Regions from separate parts of the Pseudomonas sp. MWU13-2517 genome, predicted to be linked through region 1. Evidence: riboswitches for the same ligand, from Rfam matches in the RefSeq annotation. Region 1 holds a riboswitch; each other region holds the start of a gene.

Region 1 (7,901 bases):
GGAAGAACTCAACCGTGCCGGCGGCAAGGCCGAAGGTTTTGTGCTGGGCCTCGAGGCTACCAAAGCGATAAAAAGCCAGATCGCCGAGTCGCTCTATGTGATTTACGATGATGCGGCAACTCATCGTGCGGGGGAGTTGAAGGGCTGATTTTCAGCGGTCAACGCAGATTTCAGGATGAAATGCTTATGCTAAAAGTTGTCGCCGCGTTACTGCTGCTGATTGCCCCGTTCAATATGCGGATATCCATCCTGGGGTCAACTGAAGGTAGCCGTCTGGTTTTGTAGCAAAGGAGTGCACATGACATTAACTGCCGAAACCCTGCTCGACCTGGCCATGGCCAACCCCATCAACGCCGAAATCACTGCGCGCCTGCCTGACCTTGGGGTGGACCAGTGCTTCCTCACGGCGGGCTGCCTGTTCCAGGCGGTGTGGAATCACCAGTCGAATTTGCCTGCTGATCAGGGCGTGAAGGACTACGACGTCTTCTACTTCGATACGGACCTGTCCTACGAGGCTGAGGACAGGGTGATCCGTTCGGCCGAGGTGCTGTTCCGGGATTTGGGCGTAAACGTCGAGGTGAAGAACCAGGCGCGGGTTCACCTTTGGTACGGTCAGCGGTTCGGCCGGCCTTATCCGCAGTTGCACACGGCCAAGCAGGGGATTGATCGTTACCTGGTGGCGGGCACGTGTATCGGCCTGGAGATTGCGACGGGCGAGGTGTACGCGCCCTATGGCCTGGAGGATGTGGAGCAGGGGGTGCTGCGCATCAACCCCGTGCATCCGGAGCGGGAGTTGTTTGCGCGCAAGGCCGGGAGTTATCAGGCGCGGTGGCCTTGGTTGAGGATTGTGGAGCCGGCCTAGCTTGAGTGTGGCGGTGATGCTTGCACGATACTGGCAGTGAACTTTTACCGGTGTGCGGCACGTCCAAGCATGAAATGCTCAGCCAAGGACCGACCATGACCTTTTTCATCTTCCTGCTTGCCTGCGTCGCCGCTGCCAGTACCGGCCTGCTCTTCAAGCCCGGCGCCTGGTATGAATCCCTCGTCAAACCCAGCTTCACGCCACCCAATTGGCTGTTCCCGGTGGCGTGGACCATCATCTATCTCTTGCTGGCCTGGGCCGGTTATCGCCTCAGCCTCATCCCCGGCAGCCAAGTGGTGCTGGCCTTGTGGGCGGCACAGATTGCGTTGAATACGTTGTGGACGCCGGTGTTCTTCGGCGCCCATCGCATTCTCGCCGGGATGGTGATTATCGCGGTGCTGTGGGTGACCGTGGCGGCGATGGTGGTGTTGGCCGTGCGCCTGGACCTGATCACCGGTTTGATGCTGTTCCCTTATCTGGCCTGGCTGTGTGTGGCGGCGGCGCTGAACTTCTCGATCCTGCGGAATAACCGTTGATGGCCTATAAACTGTGGCCCGCCAGTGAGCCTGAACTGGCCGAGATGCGCCGTTTCAACCAGAAACTCGCCTGGATGCCACGCTTTAAAATCCGCAACCGGATCACACCACGTTTGATTCAAGCGTTGTTGCGGGCGGGACAAAAGATCAAAAAGGCGCCACCGGCGCAATGTACAACTGTCGACTCAGTGCCCGTGCGTATCCTGCGTCCGAGTGTTCAGCCCAAGGGCGTGGTGCTGGATATCCACGGCGGCGGCTGGGTGATCGGCAATGCGCAGATGGATGACGACCTCAACCTGGGCATGGTCAACGCCTGCGACGTGGCGGTGGTGTCGGTGGATTATCGGCTGGCGATCGACACGCCCGTCGAAGGGTTGATGGATGACTGCCTGGCGGCCGCCCGTTGGCTGCTTACCACCGATGAGTTTGCCGGCCTGCCGGTGATTGTCGTCGGCGAATCGGCTGGCGGTCATTTGGCCGCGGCGACCTTGCTCGCATTGAAGCATTGGCCGCAGTTGCTCCAGCGGGTGAGCGGGGCGGTGTTGTATTACGGCGTTTATGACTTGGCCGGCACACCGAGCGTGCGCGCGGCAGGAGCGGACACCTTGTTACTCGATGGGCCGGGCATAGTCGAGGCGCTGCGCATGTTGACCCCGGGCTTGAGCGATGAGCAGCGTCGGCAGCCGCCGTTGTCACCCCTCTATGGCGACTTCGACGGCTTGCCGCCGGCGTTGATGTTCGTGGGGGAACTGGACCCGTTGAAAGATGACACGCTGTTGATCGCTGAGCGCTGGCCGGGGGCTGAGGCGCATCTGTTGCCGGAGGCGGCCCATGGGGTTATTCATTTTCCCGTGGGCATGGCGCGGGGCGTGCTCGGTTACGCTCGGCAATGGATAGTGAACCGGATAGGTAACGCCTGATCATTCGGCAGCGCCACCGCTGCCGATGATGTTTTGTCAGTCAATGTGGGCGTAGCCGCAGTATCTGTGCCCCATCAAACGGGTCTGTCAGGTAATGCGCCTGCACGCCGAAGGTGTCTTGCAAGCGTTGTGGCGTCAGCACGTCCAGCGGCTTGCCCAGCGCTACCAGGCGCCCGCGGTCCAGCACGGCCAGGCGATCACAGGTCAGCGCCTGGTTCAGGTCATGGAGGGCAATCAGCGTGGTCACCGGCAGCGCTTGCACACCTTTCAAAATGCTCAGTTGATGCTGGATGTCCAGGTGGTTGGTGGGTTCATCCAGCAACAGAATCTGCGGGCGCTGTGCCAGGGCGCGAGCGATGTGCACGCGTTGGCGTTCACCGCCCGAGAGACTGCGCCAGGCACGCTGGCCAAGATGAGTGGCGTCCACGTCGTGCAGCGCCTGGTTGACGATGGCGTGGTCTTCACCCGACCATGGGCTCAGTGCCGACAGCCACGGCGTGCGCCCGAGGGCCACGGCGTCGAACACGCGGATCGCGTCGTCGGTATCGGCCTGTTGCTCCACCACTGCCAGCTGTTGTGCGATGGCGCGGCGCGACAGTTCATTCAGGCGTTGACCGCCCAAGCGTACTTCGCCGCTGGCCGGTGTGCGCAAACCGGCAAGCAGTTTGAGCAAGGTGGATTTGCCGGAGCCGTTCGGCCCGACGATGCCCAGGGTTTCGCCCAACTGAACGTCAAGATGGATGCCGTGCAGTAACTCGACATCACGCACCTTGAAGCCCAGGTCTTTGCAGCTCAGCACACTCATCGCGCATTTCTCCGACCGATCAGGATCAGCGCAAACACCGGTGCGCCGACCAGTGCCGTGACCACGCCCACCGGGATCACCTGGCCTTTGATCAAGGTCCGTGACAGCACGTCGGCGGCGATCAGAAACAGCGCGCCACCCAACGCACTGGCCGGCAACAAGCGCGAGTGCCCGGTGCCGAGCAACAAGCGCACGGCGTGGGGAATCACCAGCCCGACAAAGCCGATGGAGCCGACAATCGACACCATCACTGCCGTGACCAGCGCCGCACAGCCCACCAGTACAAACTGCACGCGACGCACCGGGATGCCGAGGGACGCCGCCGAATCCGTGCCGAAGGTAAACGCATCCAGTGCGCGGCGATGCCACAGGCAAACCGCCAGGCCCAGGATTGCCACAGGCACTGCCAGCCATACCGAGGGCCAACGTACGCCACTGAGGTTACCCAGCAGCCAGAACAGGATGCCCCGGGCCTGTTCGGAGCTGGCCGACTTGGTGATCAGGAAGGCAGTGAGGGCATTGAACAGCTGCGAACCGGCAATGCCCGCGAGGATGATCTGCCCGGTACCGGTGGCCGAACCGCTGGCGCGCGCCAGCAGGATCACCAGGGCAAACGCGGCCATGGCGCCGACAAATGCACCCGCCGACAGTGAAATCAAGCCACCGCCCACGCCGATCAGGGCCACCAGAACTGCACCGGTCGAGGCGCCGGCGCTGATGCCCAGCAGGTACGGATCGGCCAACGGGTTACGCAGCAAGGACTGTAAAATCACGCCGCAAGTCGCCAGCCCCGCACCACAGGCGGCAGCGACCAGGGCGCGGGTCAAGCGGTAGTTCCACACCACGCCTTCATCGATCGGGTCCAGTACGTAGCCGGCCGCCCACAGTTTGTTGGCGAGCACCTGCAACACCACCTGCGGTTCGATGGCGGTTTCACCGATGGCCACGCCGGCGAGGATCGCGAGCAGGAGCAGGATGAGGGCGAGCAAGGTGCGGATCATTTCGGCAGGTCGTAGCCGTCGATGGCTCCGGCCAGTTGTTCCAGGCCATCGAACGTGCGCAGGCTGGCCTGCAGGGCCAGGGCATCAATAATGATGATGCGGTTGTTTTTCACCGCGTCCATGTTGCGGGTCACTGGGTCGCTGCGCAGGAAGGCGAGCTTCTTTTCATGATCGTCGGCCGGGTAGCGGCGGCGGTCCATGCGTGCGATCACCAGGAAGGTCGGGTTGGCCTTGGCGATGGTTTCCCAGCCGACCGCGGGCCACTCTTCATCGGACTGCACCACGTTGGAAAGGCCCAGGGTTTCCAGCATGAACTGCGGAACGCCCTTGTGACCGGCCACGTAGGGATCGCTGGCCATCTCGGCGCTGGAGAACCACACCAAGGCGCTGGCCTGTTTGAGGGCCTTGCTTTGTGCAGTGGCGACGGATTTGGCCAGGCGCGCCTTGAGCTCATCGTTCAGCTGTTGGCCACGCGCCTGTACGTCGAAGATTTCGGCGAGTTGGCTGATGCTCTTATAAATGGTCTCGATGCGGAACGGCTCCAGCCGTGTACCGTCGGCGCCCACCAGGTTGTCCTTGCCTTCGCAGTCGGAGGGCAGCAGGTAGGTGGGGATCTTCAGTTCATGGAATTGCTCGCGGGTGCCGACCACGCCTTGCGGGCCGACCACCCATTCCAGTTCGGCGGCCACCAGTTGCGGGCGTTTGGCGATCACGGCTTCGAAGCTCGGCTCGTTGTTGGCCAGGCGCTCAATGCGATCGTTCTGTGCCTTGTACTGCGCCAGTACGCTGTTGAACCACAGCGAGGTGCCCACCACTTTATCGCCCACGCCCAAGGCATACAGCATTTCGGTGGCGGCCTGGCCGATGGTCACGCTGCGCGCAGGCGCTTGCTGGAAGGTGAGGGTGCTGCCGCAGTTTTCCACCGTCAGCGGGTAGTGGGTGGGCGCGGCGTGGGCCAGGGCACAGAAGCCAATGCCGGTGAGCAGGGCGGTAACGCGTGGCAGCATGGGGCGATCTCCGAGTGAACCGTACGTGGAACTGGGGAGGCACGGTTCGGAAATACACCCTCGAGCGCCGTGGAAGCGCCAGGCAAGAATGTCCTTCCCGGACACCCCGCCGGTTAGTGATTGAGCTTGGGCCGGCAGGTCTCCTGACTGATGCGTCGTCGCCACGCCCCGGCCTTCCCGGACGAGGTCCAGTGGCATCAAGGGGCAGGCTCAGCACCTACAGTTGCGGGGGCAGTTCCGATTGACGCGGGTATACCGCGCTTCGGATTCCCTATTAGTCCCGTTTGGGAACCGGCGCGGTATGGTAGTTGATTAGAGCGAGGCGAAATAGCCCAAGGCGTGCCCGCTCAGAGACGAATGTCCTCAGGACCCTGGATCAGCGCTTCGATCCGCGTGCCGGTAGCGCGCTCTTCGTTGCTGAAACCGTCGTAGTCGGCCAGGTTGGCGAAGCGGATGCCGGTCAGGCGCTCTATCTGGGCCACGCTGCGCTGGTAGGTCCGAAGTTGGCCGAACACCAGGTCGAGCTGACCCAGTTCGCGGGTCTGGTCGATCATGTAGGCGCTGGCTGAGGGCTTGCCGTCGTCGCTGAGGTAGGCGACCACTTTCCAGAAGGCCTTGGGGATCTGAACACCCCGGTACATACGGTCGTCGTCGGCATACACCGGGCCGGTAAACACTGTGGCCCTGGCCTTCCAGCGTTGTGTGTTGTCCAGAATGTAGTCTTCGAGTTCCAGCCAGGTCTTCTGATTGAACCCGCTCATCTGCGGCGAGCAATTGGTGAAATGAAAGGTGTCGAGGTTGGCGGTTTGCGTCACGTCACCCCAATTGGGGTCTTGTCGACGGACCAGGTGGCCGCGATCGAGGCCATTATTGGCGTAGAGCGCTTCACCCACCTGCGCATCGATGGGCAGGCGGCCGTCGTAGGCCCAAGTATCGTTGCTGCGAACAATGTCTACGTGCTGGCCGCCGTCGATGTTGACCCCGACATAAAGCGCGAGCCGCTTTGAGCGTGACATCGTTATCGAGAAATGCGTGTAGTCCAGCCGCTGGTCGCCACTTTCCAGCGTCTGTACGTCACTGGCGAGGGCTTCCACCACCGTGGGCCAGGGCACGATGAAGCTGCCGAGAAAATCTTCAGCGTAGCCGTGCCGGTCCTTCAGATCGTTGGCGGAGGTCACGCGGGGCGTCGCCGCCCGCGCCTCCAGTAGCGTGGGGTTCGGTGCGATCAGCGGGCGCAGGTCGGCGAGCCGCGGGCGGTACGAAAGGTCGATCTTGGCTTTACGTGCGGGCATCGGTAAGTCCTCCATGGATAAACACGACTGCAACATAGGTTAATGACAATTGATGACACGCGTTAACCCCTGGGAGCTATCCTGAAACGGCTACCCGGACGTTCACCACACGCCAACAAGGAGCCAGTCAATGTGTGATCACTCTGTGCGTAACCCTATTTTTTGCTTGATTCCCCCCTATATGCTCGACCAGATCGCCCGCAACGGTGACAAGGCGCAGCGGGATGTCGCGCTGCGTACCCGCGCCAAAGACAGCACGTTCCGCTCGCTGCGCATGGTCGCGGTGCCCGCCAAAGGGCCGGCACGCCTGGCCTTGGCCATGGGGGCCGAGAAACAGCGTTCGATCTACAGCGCCGAGGGCACCGACAGCCTGCCAGGAAAGCTGATCCGTGGCGAAGGGCAGCCCGTGAGTGGTGATGCGGCGGTGGACGAAGCCTATGATGGCCTGGGTGCCACCTTCGATTTTTTCGACCAGGTCTTCGACCGCAACTCCATCGATGATGCCGGCATGGCGTTGGACGCTACCGTTCACTTTGGCCAGAACTACAACAATGCGTTCTGGAACTCGACCCAGATGGTGTTTGGCGATGGGGATGGCCAGTTGTTCAACCGGTTCACGGTGGCTCTTGACGTGATTGGCCATGAGTTGGCCCATGGCGTCACCGAGGACGAGGCCAAGTTGATGTACTTCAATCAATCCGGGACATTGAATGAGTCGTTGTCGGACGTGTTCGGCTCACTGATCAAGCAATATGCGTTGAAACAAAAGGCCGAAGATGCCGATTGGTTGATCGGCAAAGGGCTGTTCACTAAAAAGATCAAAGGCACTGCACTGCGCTCGATGAAAGCGCCCGGCACCGCCTTTGACGACAAATTGTTGGGTAAGGACCCTCAACCCGGACACATGGATGATTTTGTTCAGACCTACGAGGACAATGGTGGGGTGCATATCAATTCCGGCATTCCCAACCATGCGTTCTATCAGGTGGCGACCAGACTGGGCGGGTTCGCCTGGGAGCGCGCCGGGCGCATCTGGTACGACGCGCTACGTGATGCGCGGCTGCGGCCTAATTCGGGGTTCCTGCGCTTTGCGCGCATTACTTATGATGTCGCGGGCCGCCTCTACGGCGCGAACAAGGATGAGCAGAAGGCGGTCAAGGAGGGCTGGAAAGCAGTCGGTATTTCTGTCTGATGTGAGGAGCGGCCATGCAAATTTCGATCAAGGAAAACGGCGGGCCTGGTTTTTTCCCAGGCCTGGCCAAACCGTGCACGGTGGAACTGGACACGTTGCCTGAGCAGGACCAGCAGGAATTGCGGCAGTTGATCGAGGCTTCAGACTTCTTTCAGTTGCCGCAAAACACCGCACCTGCGCCCGGCAACCCGGGCCAGGTGCATTACACCCTGACTGTGACCGAGGGCCAGCGCGAACACACGGTCTGCGTGCTGGCGCCGGTGAAGTCCCAGGCGCTGGATGGGCT
Region 2 (7,901 bases), on a different contig from region 1:
AAGCCGCGGGCGATCGGTTGCCACTCAGTGCTGGTCAGGGAATGGTGATAGGTGTGACCGCGCAATACCCCTTCCGGCAACTCGACACTTTGCAGGGCCAGGGCCGCCAGTTTCTTTTGCATCACCGCGTCACCCTGCAGCAGACCGACCAGCTCCGCTCGCGCACCCTCGACGTCAGTGAGCGAGTCAAGCAGGTAGAGCATGCCGCCGCATTCGGCGAGCAAGGGTTTGCCGGCGGCGTGATGGGCGCGGATGGCGTCAAGCATCGGCGTATTTTCCGACAGCGCCTGGTGGTGCAGTTCCGGATAACCGCCAGGCAGGTAGAGGCTGTCGGCCTCAGGCAATTGACGATCGTGAATCGGCGAAAAGAAGCGTAGTTCGGCGCCCATCGCCCGCAACACGTCAAGGCTGGCACCGTAGGTGAAAGCGAACGCTTCGTCGCGGGCCACGGCAATACGCACGCCAGCAAGCAACGGCTCGGCCTTGACCACCTCAGGGGCGGCAAAGGTCACCGGCGGCGGCAAAGCCACCTCGCAACTGCTGCCCAGGGCTTGGGCGGCGGCATCCAGGCGTACGTCGAGGTCATTCAATTCACTGGCCTGGACCAGACCCAAGTGACGGCTTGGCAGTTCGATCCCGGTTTCCCGGGACAGTGCGCCGTACCAGCGCAGGCCTTCAGTGAGACTCCCTTCGAGCAGTTGCGCATGGCGCAGCGTGCCAACGCGGTTGGCCAGCACGCCGGCGAACGGCAAGTCCGGCTGATAGCGCGCCAGGCCCAGGGCCAGCGCGCCGAAGGTCTGGGCCATCGCGGTGCCGTCGATCACCCCAAGGACTGGCACGCCGAAGTGTCGGGCCAGGTCGGCGCTGGATGGGGTGCCGTCGAACAGGCCCATCACGCCTTCGATCAGGATCAGATCGGCCTCCCCCGCTGCTTCCCACAGCAAGCGACGGCTTTCCTGCTCGCCGACCATCCACATGTCCAATTGATACACCGGCGCACCGCTGGCACGCTCGTGGATCATCGGATCGAGAAAGTCCGGCCCGCATTTGAACACGCGCACCTTGCGCCCCAGGTTACGATGCAAACGGGCGAGCGCGGCGGTGACGGTGGTTTTGCCCTGGCCGGACGCCGGTGCAGCGATCAATACGGCCGGGCAATGACGGGGCTGATTCAAAGCTCGACGCCCTTCTGTGCCTTGATACCGGCCTGGAACGCGTGCTTGAGCATGCCCATTTCGGTCACGGTGTCACCCATTTCGATCAGTTCGGGCTTGGCGCCACGCCCCGTGACCACCACATGCTGCATCGGCGGGCGGGCTTGCAGGTCGCTCAATACCTGATCCAGGTCGAGGTAGCCGTGCTTGAGGGCGATGTTCAACTCATCCAGCACCACCAGGCCAATAGTCGGGTCTTGCAACAATGCTCGGGAAACCGCCCAGGCAGCCTCGGCAGCGGCGATGTCGCGCTGACGGTCCTGGGTTTCCCAGGTAAAGCCTTCGCCCATCACATGGAAACGCACTTGCTCGGGGAAGCGGCGGAAGAACAATTCTTCGCCGGTGCTGTTACGTCCCTTGATGAACTGCACCACGCCGCATTGCATGCCATGGCCCATGGCGCGAGCGAGCATGCCGAACGCCGAACTGCTCTTGCCTTTGCCGTTGCCGGTCAGTACCAGCAGCAATCCGCATTCGTTGGGGGAATTGGCAATGCGCTCATCGATCACGGCTTTTTTGCGCAGCATGCGCGCCAAGTGGCGCTCGTCGCGATCAGGGGAATCAGTCATGGCAGCTCTCCGTTGGGGCTGAACAAAAACGGCGGGCAGAAAAGAAAAAAACAGACAGCCAAGCATCGCCCACCGTGATGCTGTTGGATGCTTCAGGCCGGTCTCCGGGCTCATGAGTGGCGCTCTACAAAAGAACAGGCCGACGTTGCGCCTTCCCATATCGCACGGCGATACAGTGGCAAAAGGCAGCGTCTTGACTCATTTACCGTTGCGGGGGCAGCGCCGGAATCGCGGCAACACTGTGTACAAGTGCGCTCACTCACCGGCTTCCCTGTTTCACTCTGTCGACCCACGGGTCACAGAGCACCTGGAACAAGCCGCGAAGGTTAGTGGGTTGGGGGTGGAGCGTCAATTAAAGCTGGCCAGACAACCCAAAGCTGCAAGCGGGCATTGCACCCGCTTGTTGCAGCTTTGGGTTGTGTTTTATGGATTACGAGCCAGGTTTGCTGGCAGCACGCGCTTGGCAGTCAAATAAGCATTCTGCCAATACGCTTTGGACAACGTATCCAGTTTTACCGTGCCGCCAGTCTGCGGTGCGTGCACAAAGCGGCCCTCACCTACGTAGATCCCAGCATGGCTGACCTGCGAACCACCACCCGTGGCGAAAAACAGCAGGTCACCGGTTTGCAGGTTTTCCTCACTGACGTTCTGGGCACGCATAACGATCAATTCACGGGTCGTGCGTGGCAACGAGATGCCCGCCGCATCACGGTAGACAAAACCGATCAGGCCACTGCAATCAAACCCGGAATCCGGCGTGTTGCCACCCCAACGATAAGGCGTGCCAACCAGGCCCAGCGCACGGAAGAGCACATCTTCGGCAGCAGGCGAGAAACTCTGCGTGGAGTAATTGAACACCGGCTTGGGCTTGACGGCCACTGGAGCGGGTGGCGGGCGGCTTGCGCAGGCACTGAGGAGCGCGGCACAAACAAGCAGAATGAGGCGGGCTGAGGTCGACATGGGCAGAACAATCCTGGTCTGGATGCGGCTTTTCGCTGCCGAACGCTGAAAACCAGAACGCGCAAGCAAAGCTCGCGCGAACGGATTCCAACAATATCCAGGGATTCTAGCGCTTACACGTCAAACTTCAAGTATCACTTTAACTTTACTTGCTAGCGGTAACCGTAGTCGGGGCCATGGCGAGGGCGCGCTTGGCTTCGATGAAGGTTTTGCTCCAGTAGCTATCACCCAGGCTGTCGACGCGGACACCGCCACTGCGGCGGCTGCTGGAGTGAATAAACTGGTTATCGCCCAAGTAGATACCGGCGTGACTGACACGACCACGACCCGCCGTACTGAAGAAAAGCAGATCACCCGGCTTGAGGTTGTTGCGTGCGACCAACGGTGCATTCACGTTGATCATTTCGCGCGTCGAGCGTGGCAGATTCATGCCAGCCTCTTCACGAAACAGGTAGCCGATAAAGCCGCTGCAGTCGAAACCGGCTTCAGAGGTACCGCCGAAACGGTAACGGGTACCGATCAGGGACATGCCGCGTTCAAGAATGCTGTCGGCCAGAACTGGAAGCTGATAAGGCTTGTTGCCGTCGAAGTTGGCAAGTTCTTTCTCGGTTGCCACTTCTTCTTCATAGACAGTCGAAGACTGGGAAGCGACGAATTTTGCCTGGGACTGCTGTTGGGTCTTGTGCTGCTCAGCCACTTGTTGAGGGTGGGAGGCGCAACCAAACAACAGGGTAACAAGTGCGAGAGGCACGAGGGGTGCGAAGCGATTTAGCATGGGCACGACCGTGGCTGATATGTAAAGAAGTCGAGACTATGCCTTCTATCACATCGATTTGCAAATTCAATCGCGGTCTATGTGACTTATCGTTTTGACCCCGACATCTAAGCCCTTAACACCCTGTACCCGCCTTTTGCGTGGCAAAACCAGCCCAAACGCAGGTTTTCTGGCGCCTGAAATATGCCGAAAGCCCTGAAATGACTGGGCTGGCTACCAGCCGAGGGTTTCCTTGAGGAAAGGGATGGTCAGCTTGCGCTGGGCTTGCAAAGAGGCCTGATCGAGCTGTTCGAGCAAATCGAACAACGCGCTCATGCTGCGGGTGCCACGGGTAAGGATAAAGTGCCCGACTTCGTCGGTGAGGTGCAGGCCGCGACGGGATGCACGCAGTTGCAGGGCACGCAGCTTGTCTTCGTCGGACAACGGGCGCATCTGGAAGATCAGCGCCAGGGTCAGGCGTGATTTAAGGTCGGCCAGCTTCACCGGCAGTTCACGCGGCGACGTAGAGGCGGCAATCAACAAGCGCCGACCACTGTCGCGCAAGCGGTTGAACAGGTGAAACAGCGCTTCTTCCCACTCCGCCTTGCCGGCGATCGCTTGCAGATCATCCAGGCACACCAGTTCGTACTGCTCAAGATGGTCGAAGATCCCGATACCGCGGTCCATCAACTCAGCCAACGGCAGGTACACCGCCGGTTCCCCCATCTGCTCGAAACGCAAACACGCGGCCTGCAACAGGTGAGTACGCCCCACACCGTGCTTGCCCCACAGATAGATCAGGCTTTCCGTCCACCCGGCGTCGGCTTCGCAAAGCCGCTCGACATAGCCGAGTGCAGCGGCATTGGCGCCTGGGTAGTAGTTGATAAAGGTGGCGTCATCACGCAGACGCACACCTAGGGGCAGCTGAATCGGTTTCATGCTGACTGAACGGCTCCAAACGAACCGTTAGTGGCCTCTGTGTAAAGTTTGCAAAGTTTATACCCGTGACGCCAAGCGCACAATGCAGCAGACCACAAGCAAAATCAAAGGTTTGCGTTAACCCGCGGCGATTTGCGCAAATTGTTTGACACACCGCCTCCTAGAAAAAACAAACCCGGCCAAGGCCGGGTTTGTTTACGCAGAGGTTACAGCTCAGGATCTTCAACCCCCGTGTACACATCGGAATCCTTGTACAGATCGTGCACATGACGCACCAGCACCATGATCACCGCCGCCACCGGCAATGCCAGCAGGATACCGGTAAAGCCGAACAACTCACCGCCCGCCAGGATCGCAAAGATGACCGCCACCGGGTGCAGGCCAATCCGGTCGCCCACCAGCAACGGGGTCAACACCATGCCCTCCAGAGCCTGGCCTACCATGAACACGGCGACAATCCCCAGCATCGGGTACAGGTCGCCGCCAAACTGGAACAACCCCGCCACCAATGCCGCGCCGATACCGATCACAAAGCCCATGTACGGGACGATAGCCGCCAACCCGGCGATCAAGCCGATCAACAGGCCCAGCTCCAGACCAATCGCCATCAAACCGGCGGCATAGATGATCCCGAGCGCCAGCATCACCAACAACTGGCCTCGCACGAACGCACCGAGCACTTCATGGCACTCATGCGCCAGGGACACAATGCGCTCCTCACGGTCACGCGGCAGCAGGCTGCGGATCTTGGCCATCATGATGTCCCAGTCACGCAGCAAGTAAAACGCCACCACCGGGATCAGCACCAGGTTGGTCAGCCAACCGATCAGCGCCAGGCTGGAGGCTGTGGCCTGGCTGAGGACCGCACCGACGATATCGGTGGTCTGCCCCATGTGTTCACTGATTGCCGCCTTGACCTTGTCGAACTTCCAGAAGCCATCCGCCAGCCCCAGCTTGGCCTGGGCCCAAGGCATCGCCGTGTGCTGCAGCCAGTCGAGCATTTGGGGCGCCAGCTCATACAAGCGAAACAACTGCTTGGCCAGCATCGGCACCAGCACCAACACCAATGTGGTGATGATCAAGGTAAACAAGACAAACACCGTCACCACACCCCAAGTGCGTGACATGCCGACTTTCTCCAGGCGATCCACCACGGGATCGAACAGATAAGCGAGCAGCAACGCGACCAGGAACGGCGTCAGGATCGAATGCAGCAAGAATACAAAAACGCACAGCAGGACAATCCCGCCAAGCCACACCCAACGACGCGTATCCGCCATAAACCACTCCATCTGTTATTGGCTTCCTCCCTCTATATAGAAGAAGGAAGATCATTTACCAATGAAAACGTAACTGTGCCTGCGGCTCTGGGGCCACGGGCGCTTGTGCACCAGTTGCTACCGGCTGCTGGGCCGGCGCTTCACCGGGCGGCGTTTCCTGCAACTTCGCCAGGCTCAACTGAGTACGCAACTGGTCGGCACTGCCATTGACCCGATACACAATACGACTGCCATCCACGAGCAACGGCTGGCCACCAAAGGGCTCCAGAAGATGGCCCAAGGCAGCGTAGCGCTGCAGGTTCATACCCTGCACTTCCAGCAACTGCTCGGTACTGACACCAGGCTTGACGGCAAAACGTGGCGCCAGCTTTTGACTGATGGCCAACATCACGGCATCGGCCACCGCGCCCGTATCAGAACCCTGGACGGTGCCCTGCTCACTGTTTTCGCCCAGCCACAGGCGCCATTTGGCCTGCCACTGATTGCCCTCCTGCCGGGCGTGCACCGCCAGCAATGCATCGGCGCCGTAACGTTCAGAGGCTGCGCGCAGCGGCGTGGCGTCCGCGCTTTCAAGATTAGGCGCCGTGGCGACCACCTGTTCATCCAGGTCGCCCAGCGGCAAGCGCAATGGCAAGCCACGGTGTTGCGCGGCCCGGCGCAAGGCCTGGGCAACGGCCTGGCCATCGCCGACCAGGCTGCTGCCGTCAGTGGAATCGTTGAGCCACCAGCCAAGAATCGACGGTCGGTTGCTGCCCCAGATTGCCAGGCCCGCCTGACGCAACGCGCGATCGGTGCTCACCGGGTCGAAGTCCACCTGCAGGCTTTCCGGCGGGCCGGCGTCGTAGCCGTACTGGGTAATGATCTGCTGCGGGTCTTTGCGAATTGCCGACAGGCCCGGCCCATCGGCAGCCTTGGCATCACCGGTCAGGCGGATCACCAGGGTCTGCACGGCGCGCTGAGTCGCCTGATCGCGCTCTTGGGGCGACTGACTGCTGACGGGTTCAAGTACTTGATAGAGGCCATTGAGGGTTTCGGCATGACTCGCCAGGCTGACCAACGACAAACAACCTGCAAAAAAGAATTTACACAAACGCATGGAAGATTCCCGAACGACAAATTTAACGGGTAGAACAGGCCGCCTGAACTCGGCTTGGCAAGGCTGTGACCACACCGACCGACAAAACATTCACAGGAGCCCGGCAAGTTTTCGTACTGTCATAACGATAGCGGGTTAAAGGCTATACCTTAATACACGCCATGACAGAGGCAATCAGCAATTTTCAGCCGCGTTTTTTAACCTTTATGGCCCTGCCCGTCGGCCCGAGGATGGCCGCTGCCCTTCAAGCCTGATAAAATCGCGCGCCTTCGCAGACCGTCAATGGCTGGGCCTTTTACCAAAAGCCCCTGCCCGCTCGGTCGTTACCCCTGAATCCCCCCTAAAGGCCTGGATCATGAGCAAGCAACCCTCCCTGAGCTACAAGGACGCCGGTGTAGACATCGACGCCGGTGAAGCATTGGTCGAACGCATCAAGAGCGTCGCCAAGCGCACTGCGCGCCCTGAAGTCATGGGCGGCCTGGGCGGTTTTGGTGCCCTCTGCGAAATCCCGGCCGGCTACAAACAGCCTGTGCTGGTGTCCGGCACCGACGGCGTAGGCACCAAGCTGCGCCTGGCACTGAACCTGAACAAGCACGACAGCATCGGCATCGATCTGGTTGCCATGTGCGTCAACGACCTGGTGGTGTGTGGCGCAGAGCCGCTGTTCTTCCTGGACTACTACGCCACCGGCAAGCTGAACGTGGACACCGCCGCCCAAGTGGTCACCGGTATCGGTGCCGGCTGCGAACTGTCGGGTTGCTCCCTGGTCGGCGGCGAAACCGCTGAAATGCCAGGCATGTACGAAGGCGAAGACTACGACCTGGCCGGCTTCTGTGTTGGCGTCGTAGAGAAAGCCGACATCATCGACGGCTCCAAGGTTGCTGCAGGCGACGCGCTGCTCGCCCTGCCATCGTCCGGTCCGCACTCCAACGGCTACTCGCTGATCCGCAAGATCATCGAAGTGTCCGGCGCCGACATCGAAAATACCCAGCTCGGCGGCAAGCCGCTGACCGATCTGCTGATGGCCCCGACCCGCATCTACGTCAAGCCACTGCTCAAACTGATCAAGGACACGGGCGCGGTCAAAGC
Region 3 (7,901 bases), on a different contig from region 1:
TCCAGGCGCACACGGGCCAGGTCTTCGGGGTTGATCAGGTCGGTCTTGTTGAGGATCACCAGGTCCGCACTGGCCAATTGATCGGCGAACAGCTCGTGCAGCGGCGATTCGTGGTCCAGGTTCGGGTCGAGTTTGCGCTGCGCGTCCACTTGGTCCGGGAAGGCGGCGAAGGTGCCTGCGGCCACGGCTGGGCTGTCGACCACGGTGATCACGGCGTCAACGGTGCAGGCGCTGCGGATTTCCGGCCACTGGAAGGCTTGCACCAAAGGTTTTGGCAGGGCCAGGCCGGAGGTTTCGATCAGGATATGGTCAAGGTCGCCGCGACGGGCCACCAACTCGCGCATCACCGGGAAGAACTCTTCCTGCACGGTGCAGCACAGGCAGCCGTTGGCCAGTTCGTACACGCGGCCGCTGGCCTCTTCCTCGGTGCAACCGATGGAGCACTGCTTGAGGATTTCGCCGTCGATACCCAGTTCACCGAACTCGTTGACGATCACGGCGATACGGCGGCCCTGGGCGTTGTCGAGCATGTGGCGCAGCAAGGTGGTTTTGCCCGAGCCGAGAAAGCCGGTAACGATGGTGACGGGGAGTTTGGCCAGTGTTTTCATCGGATGCCCTTTGGGGCGGGCAGACGGGACGACAGGCCCTGCGGCGGTGCGCAGCAGCGGATTTCGTCACCGGATCACCCCGCCCGGTTGAATTGGAAAATCGGTTACGAGGCAGGTCTCCTGGCTTGGGGCTTGCGGGTCTTGCGACCGGCGCTGGCTGCGCCTTCCCGCGTTTTCGGCAGTGGCGTGGCAGTCAGTCGAACCCTTTACAGTTGCGGGGGCAGCCGCGGCTTGAACCGCGTTCCCTTCTTAGCTTCGGCCTAGGCCGAAGAACCTCGAGGGTGCAAGGCTACGCAGTGCTTGGGGGATGGTCAATGATGGGTTGGGTTAGTGTACATATCCGTTTCTTTGGTAACGGCTGCTATTGGTTCCGCTTTTACAGCGGCTCACTTTTGAAGAGCGCAAAAGTAAGCAAAACGCTCTTGCCCCAACACTCGGTGCCTCGCCTAGGCTCGGCATGCCCTCACTCCGGCTTGAATCCGTGGGCCGCCGCCACGCGCCATCCATGGCGCGAGGCGGCTAACCCGGCGTCCTGCCGGGTTACCCACGGATTCAAGCCTGCGTTCGGCCAGCGTGTTTAACGGGGCGCCTAAGATCAAACGCAAACGCGGCGGCCTGACAGCCGACCGAGTTTTTATGTCGACCTCGATCAGGCTGTAGGAACTGGCTTGCCTGCGATGACATCGGCTGGGTGTGCCTGATGTACCGAGGCTTCTGCATCGCCGGCAAGCCAGCTTCTACGCGTATCTGCTTTTGATCCAACCACTCAGGCCGGCTGTCAGGCCGCCGTGCTTTGGTTTTTGATCTTGATTTTGATCTAGGCGCCCCGTTAAACACGCTGGCCGGAATTCGATATTGATTTGGGGGGTAAACCGGCAGGGATGCCGGTTTAGCCGCCCCGCGCCATGGATGGCGCGTGGCGGCGGCCCCCCAAATCAATATCGGATTACGGGCACACCGAGCGTGAGCGAGGTGCCGAGTGTTGGGGCAAGAGCGTTTTGCTTACTTTTGCGCTTTTCAAAAGTGAGCCGCCGTAAGGGCGGAACCAATACCCGCCATCACCCAAACAACGGATATGCCCACCCCCCAATTGACTCCCCCAATTGACTCCCCCAACCCCCTCATGCTCTCCTACACACCTTGTTTCGGGTGCCCTGCAAAGGGTGAAACGGGAAACCGGTGCGTCATAGCGATATGACCAGTCCGGTGCTGCCCCCGCAACGGTAAGCGAGCGAAGTGTCACAGCCACTGTGCGAATGCATGGGAAGGCGACGCTTTCAGGACTCTCTCGAGAGCGCCCCTCGCAAGCCCGGAGACCGGCCCGAAAAAATCAGATAACAAACCCGCGGTGGGCGGGCGCTGTTCGGAACCCTGCGTGCCTGGCTCGCGGGGTTTGCATGCGCTCGTTTCACCCTGACACCCCAAAGGGACGCGCCATGTCGATCATCAGCAGTACTTCGTCCGCCGCCAGCGGCACTTCTACCTTGAGCCAACGCCTGACCGCCGCCATCGGTGCGTCGATTCTTGGCGCGTGCCTGGTTTATTTCGCCGGTTTCTCGCATATCGAAGCGGTGCATAACGCTGCGCACGATACCCGCCACAGCGCCGCTTTCCCGTGCCACTGAGACCTGCCGACATGATCAAGCGTATTGCGCAAACCGCAGGGTTCACCGGGTTGCTGGCCGCCTTGCTGCTGACCTTGCTGCAAAGCTTCTGGGTCGCACCCCTGATTTTGCAGGCAGAGACTTTTGAAAAGGCCCCAGCGACTGCCGAAGTCCCCCATGCACATGCTGACGGCGCCGCCGCCCACACTCACGATGCCGAGGCCTGGGAGCCTGAAGACGGTTGGCAGCGCGTGCTGTCTACCACCGGTGGCAACCTGGTGGTCGCCGTTGGTTTCGCGCTGATGCTGGCCGGTCTCTACACCCTGCGGGCGCCCACCCGCACGGCGCAGGGCCTGCTGTGGGGCCTGGCCGGTTACGCAACGTTCGTATTGGCCCCTACTCTGGGCTTGCCACCGGAGTTGCCGGGCACTGCCGCGGCGGATTTGGCCCAGCGCCAGATCTGGTGGATCGGCACCGCCGCCTCCACGGCGGCCGGTATCGCGCTGCTGGTGTTTGGGCGCAACTGGCTGCTCAAAGTGCTGGGCGTGGCGATCCTGGCCGTACCTCATGTGATCGGCGCGCCGCAACCCGAAGTGCATTCGATGCTGGCCCCGGAGGCCTTGGAAGCGCAGTTCAAAATCGCGTCGCAACTGACTAACGTGCTGTTCTGGCTGGCCCTGGGCCTGATCAGCGCCTGGTTGTTCCGGCGTCATCGCGACAGTCAATACTCGGCATGACCTTGGTGGTCGGCCTGGGTTGCCGGCGGGGCTGTGAGGTCGATGCCCTGCTGGCGCTGTTTGACGCCGCCCTCGCCGAGGGCGGTATCGAGCGCCAACAGGTCACGGCGCTGGCCAGTATCGATCACAAACAGCATGAGCCGGGCTTACTGGCGCTGGCCGAGCGGCTGGGTCTGCCCTTACGGTGCTTCAGTGCACAGCATCTGGCTATGTATGAAGACCGCCTGAGCCACAAATCCGAGCTAGCCTTTGCCCATACCGGCTGTTACGGCATCGCCGAAGGCGCCGCCCTGGCCCTGGCCGAGGAACTTGCCAAGGCCCCTTCCCGACTGTTGATCAGCCGCAGAAAATCCCCCCATGCCACCTTCGCATTGGCGTGCGCCGGCTGAAATCCCGATAATTGCCGTCTTTGATAATGAGCAATTTTCATGCTCGCCCGTTTTTCAACAGGAACTCCCCATGACCGTCTACTTCATCGGCGCAGGCCCCGGCGACCCGGAATTGATCACCGTCAAAGGCCAACGGCTGATCCGCAGTTGCCCGGTGATTATCTACGCGGGCTCGCTGGTGCCGGCCGCGGTGCTGGAAGGTCATCAGGCGCAGACGCTGGTCAACAGTGCCGAGTTGCACCTGGAACAGATCATTGACCTGATCAAGACCGCGCACGCCAAGGGCCAGGATGTGGCGCGGGTGCACTCGGGGGATCCAAGCCTGTATGGGGCGATTGGTGAGCAGATCCGGCACTTGCGGGAGTTGGGCATTCCCTTCCAGATCATTCCCGGGGTGACTGCCGTAGCAGCTTGTGCCGCGTTGCTGGAAACCGAACTGACCCTGCCGGATATCGCCCAGAGTGTGATCCTGACCCGCTACGCCGATAAAACCAGCATGCCGGCCGGTGAAGACTTCGACAGCCTGGCCCGTCACGGCACGACCATGGCGATTCACCTGGGGGTCAATCATCTGGAGAAGATCGTCGCTCAATTGCTGCCGCACTATGGCGCCGACTGCCCGATTGCCGTGGTGCACCGGGCCACGTGGCCGGATCAGGACTGGGCGGTGGGGACTTTGGCGGACATTGCCGAAAAGGTCGCAATCAAGGGCTTCCGACGCACGGCACTGATCGTGGTAGGCCGTGTCTTGGCCAACGACAGTTTCAGCGAGTCATCGCTGTACCGCGCAGGCCATGCCCACCTCTATCGCCCCTAAACACATACCGACAAAACGGTGGGAGCAAGCGCTCTTCAGACTTTAATCTTAATTGTCAGATATAAGTCGCAACTCATTGAATTTTAAAAATAAAAAACGGCGCTCACGGGGCGCCGTTTTTTTGTTCGCAGTGAACACCTTACTCAGTAGTAGGCGTTTTCTTTCTGCGTGTGGTCGGTCACATCGCGTACGCCCTTGAGCTCAGGAATACGTTCAAGCAGCGTGCGCTCGATACCTTCACGCAGGGTCACGTCCGCCTGGCCGCAGCCCTGGCAGCCGCCGCCGAACTTGAGCACGGCGATACCGTCGTCGACTACGTCGATCAGGCTGACCTGACCGCCGTGGCTGGCCAGCCCCGGGTTGATCTCGGTTTGAAGGTAGTAGTTGATGCGTTCGTTGACCGGGCTGTCGGCGTTGACGTTCGGCACCTTGGCGTTAGGCGCCTTGATGGTCAACTGGCCGCCCATGCGGTCGGTGGCGTAGTCAACCACGGCGTCGTCCAGGAAGGCTTCGCTGAAAGCGTCAATGTACGCAGTGAAGCTTTTCAGCCCCAGGGCAGTGTCTTCCGGCTTCTCTTCGCCAGGCTTGCAGTAGGCGATGCAAGTCTCGGCGTATTGGGTGCCAGGCTGGGTGATAAAGACGCGGATGCCAATACCTGGGGTGTTCTGCTTGGACAGCAGGTCAGCCAGGTAATCGTGGGCGGCGTCGGTAATGGTTATGGCAGTCATGGAAACTCCTCACAGGCTTGCCGCCAGTTTACGCCAATCATCGAGGCGGTACAAAGTCCTAGTATTTTTGTCGGAAAAGTCACCGACATACCAGCAGGTATCTATATACGTCCCGGCCCGGCAGCGCCTGCCTACCATCGGGTTTTACCGACTCGGCCGAGATCCGCCATGGACCCACTATCATCCTCGACTTTTTGCAGAAAGCGCCCTACACGACTCGACACCCTGTACCACTTGATCGACGCAGTCACCCCGCTGGCCAGCTCCGCCTCCAGCGCGGCAGCCTCCAGCCTCTATTATCGCCCGCTCCCCGACTCCGAACTCGGCCGACAGTGCCAGGCCGCGTTTACCACCCTGCAAAAGCTGGAGGCCGACGAGGATTTTGTCGAGTACCTGCACAACAGACAACCCTCCCAGACGCCCTACACCGACACGCTGCTGGACGCCCTTGCCGCCCTCGTCAACACCCCCAGGCAGCCAAAACCCGCCATCGTGGAGATTTTCACGCTGTGCAATCAACCCGTGGTGCTGCGCGATATCCCTACCTATTGGACGATGGATGTCGAGGTACTACTGGCCATCCACCGTCGCGTCGGCGACGGGCTCAAGAGTGACGGCTCGGTACGCTTCGATCTTGCGCTCAAATACTACGGCCTGATCCCCCATAGCCCGGCCACTCACGCGCAATGGAACACGCTGCTTGAAACGCTGCGCGAATATTGTGCGCTGCTCACGCTGGGCCACACCGATCACAGCAACGACCTGGAGCCGCTGTTGGGCGACGCCGGCGATGCAATCATCGTTGGCGTGACGCGCTCGCTGGAAGAGGAGCACGGCAAATCACTGTTCAGCCATATCCTGCCCGAGACCTTTGTTGCCACTCAGCAAAAGCTGGCCCGCAGCCAGCCGACAGCACTGCTGAGCGAATACCTGCATCAGCCCCACAGCCTCGAGGTCGGCCGGCGGATCGTCAGCGCACTCGACTGGTTCGGCGCAGACCCCACTCAGGACTGTCCTCGGGCAGTGCTGGTCAAACTGGTCTGGCGCGCCCTATGGCTGAGCATCAAGCCCCAGGACGCCGCCCAGTACGACAACGAACTCAACCGGTTGATCGAACCGTGTGCCCGCTACGCGCCAATCCGTGAGTCCCTGCTGCGCGACTATCAGCGCGCGCTGGGTGTCGACGCCCATGGCGCTGCGCTGGTGCTGTGCGTCGCCAAGGCGCACATCGCCAGCGAACTATGGGTCGACAACATTCCCGATGACCTGCCCTACGGCATCACCAGTGCCTGGGTGCATTTCAAAAGCGGCTTTCTCCTCGCCGAATGCCTGGCACCCGGCTCGGCGCGTAGTTTCACCTTCGATGAATTGCACAACCTCTCAGCCGAGTACTTCCGGGCCTGCGAGGGCGATACCGAGCGACAGGCGCTGGTGAGCCTGGCCAGATTGCCGCCGACCCTGTGCTGGGCGCAGGCCAACGGTTTGCTGCCCGTGCAAAAGCAGCCCTACACCCCGGAGCAAGTGACCCAGGCCGTTGCGGCACTGGAGCGGCACGAGCGCGAGGTCATCGAGGCTATCAAGCAGCTTGTGCTCAGGCCGCCGGGACGCGCGCAGTTCAGCAGCGACCAAGCCCATGACACGGCGTTCTATGCCTATCTGCAAACCCCGAAAGCCACCTATAAAAAACTGATCAAGACGTTGCTCGCGCAAATCCCGCCGGCTGTCGGCGATATCGAGCGCGATGAAGTCAGCCTGTATGCATTGCGGGAGCCGCTGCACAACATCGAAGCCAACTTCGAGACCCCGCGCCGGACCGCCGCCGTAAGTGGTCGCACGGGTTTCATCCTGCGCCTGGGCAACCCGCGTCTTGCGGACGCTGCGTGCTACATCGAAGTGTTTCCCGCCCTTGGCGTGATTCGTGTGCGCGACGATATCCGCAGCCTGCTGATCGGTGGCGTGGTCAAGACCCAATCCATTGGCGGCGCCACCCGCCCCGGCAAGGGCAGTTTTCGCTGCGGTACCTTGCTGCCTTTCGACTGGCCGGCCTACCGCAGCGGCGCGACGCCCAGGCCCGGCCAGCACAGTACGCTGATCGCCGACCCCATTGGCGAGGTGCTGGCACCGCTCGATCTACCCGTCAGTCAGGTGTCCCGCGCCACCAACCATCTCTATGGCGCACGCGCTGAAGCGCTGGCGCACATGATTGCCGAGCATCACTTTTACTGCGACGAAGTGACGTTGCTGGAAACCACCCGCGAAGCCACCAAGGTGCTGGACCTCGGCGAATACCTCGGCGAACGCATGGCGTTCTGGGGCAAAGTCCTGGTGCCGTTCTGGGGGCCCATCGAGGACCTCAACTCCGGCGACCCGGAACGTGTTGCCCTCGGCGGCTTGAGTTTTTTTGCGGATATCGTTGGGTTTGCCCTGCCCCTGGGCAAATACGTGGCCGGCAGTGCAAGGGTGATCGTGCAATCCGGCCGGGCCGGGATTCGCCTGGCGCTGCCCGCGCTCAAGACCCTGACGCGGCAGTTGATCATCCAGGTGTTGCAGGAGCTGAACCCGCTTAGCGCCCTGCCGGACTTGTTGCGCATGGGCCGTTACTATTCGCTCAATTGGTTTTACAAGACCCTGAACACGCTGGGCGAATGGGCGGACGAGATGATTCCGGCCAGCCGCCTGATCCAGGTAAACCCCGTAGGCTGGGCGCCACAAAAAGCCGGTGACCGGCTGTTTGTGGTGGCAGGCACGCCCAATGTGCCGCTGCGCAATGTCGGCAACACTGCGCAACCGGATTGGCGCTTGATTGATGCTGCCTCGGACAGCGTTTTCGGCCCACGCTTTCGCGAACCGCTCACGGTCATGAGCAACAGCGACCCGCACATCAGCCGCTATGCGGTATCAGCCCACTGGATCAGCGGGCTCAAACCGGATTCCCGGGGGATTTTCCATCGGCGAGAGTATGGTCAAGCGTTTGTCTGCAACCTGGATCAGCGTGGCGAGATCGCCGTTTATCAGATC

What was found. A riboswitch is a leader RNA that binds a small molecule or an ion and turns the genes downstream of it on or off. The one in region 1 is predicted to bind cobalamin.
Positions count from the first base shown of each region.
Region 2: another riboswitch for cobalamin. It lies ahead of cobO (cob(I)yrinic acid a,c-diamide adenosyltransferase); the one in region 1 lies ahead of M5B97_RS17055 (ABC transporter substrate-binding protein).
Region 3: another riboswitch for cobalamin. It lies ahead of M5B97_RS22595 (CbtB-domain containing protein); the one in region 1 lies ahead of M5B97_RS17055 (ABC transporter substrate-binding protein).

Region 1 covers NZ_JALMFA010000011.1:41,586-49,486, reverse strand. The annotation lists gene M5B97_RS17085 (hypothetical protein) at 1-148, shown strand, start outside; gene M5B97_RS17080 (nucleotidyltransferase family protein) at 299-862, shown strand; gene M5B97_RS17075 (TspO/MBR family protein) at 958-1,398, shown strand; gene M5B97_RS17070 (alpha/beta hydrolase fold domain-containing protein) at 1,398-2,318, shown strand; gene M5B97_RS17065 (ABC transporter ATP-binding protein) at 2,359-3,123, opposite strand; gene M5B97_RS17060 (iron ABC transporter permease) at 3,120-4,124, opposite strand; gene M5B97_RS17055 (ABC transporter substrate-binding protein) at 4,121-5,131, opposite strand; cobalamin riboswitch at 5,247-5,442, opposite strand; gene M5B97_RS17050 (DNA/RNA non-specific endonuclease) at 5,479-6,423, opposite strand; gene M5B97_RS17045 (M4 family metallopeptidase) at 6,554-7,615, shown strand; gene M5B97_RS17040 (protealysin inhibitor emfourin) at 7,630-7,901, shown strand, end outside.
Region 2 covers NZ_JALMFA010000005.1:82,668-90,568, forward strand. The annotation lists gene M5B97_RS08965 (cobyrinate a,c-diamide synthase) at 1-1,175, opposite strand, end outside; gene cobO (cob(I)yrinic acid a,c-diamide adenosyltransferase) at 1,172-1,783, opposite strand; cobalamin riboswitch at 1,861-2,109, opposite strand; gene M5B97_RS08975 (C40 family peptidase) at 2,207-2,743, opposite strand; gene M5B97_RS08980 (NlpC/P60 family protein) at 2,889-3,518, opposite strand; gene hda (DnaA regulatory inactivator Hda) at 3,732-4,436, opposite strand; gene M5B97_RS08990 (AI-2E family transporter) at 4,643-5,716, opposite strand; gene M5B97_RS08995 (DUF2066 domain-containing protein) at 5,772-6,812, opposite strand; gene purM (phosphoribosylformylglycinamidine cyclo-ligase) at 7,168-7,901, shown strand, end outside.
Region 3 covers NZ_JALMFA010000016.1:131,842-139,742, forward strand. The annotation lists gene cobW (cobalamin biosynthesis protein CobW) at 1-608, opposite strand, end outside; cobalamin riboswitch at 701-901, opposite strand; cobalamin riboswitch at 1,739-1,948, shown strand; gene M5B97_RS22595 (CbtB-domain containing protein) at 2,045-2,233, shown strand; gene M5B97_RS22600 (CbtA family protein) at 2,245-2,949, shown strand; gene M5B97_RS22605 (cobalamin biosynthesis protein) at 2,946-3,338, shown strand; gene cobM (precorrin-4 C(11)-methyltransferase) at 3,409-4,155, shown strand; gene nfuA (Fe-S biogenesis protein NfuA) at 4,299-4,883, opposite strand; gene M5B97_RS22620 (SET domain-containing protein) at 5,052-7,901, shown strand, end outside.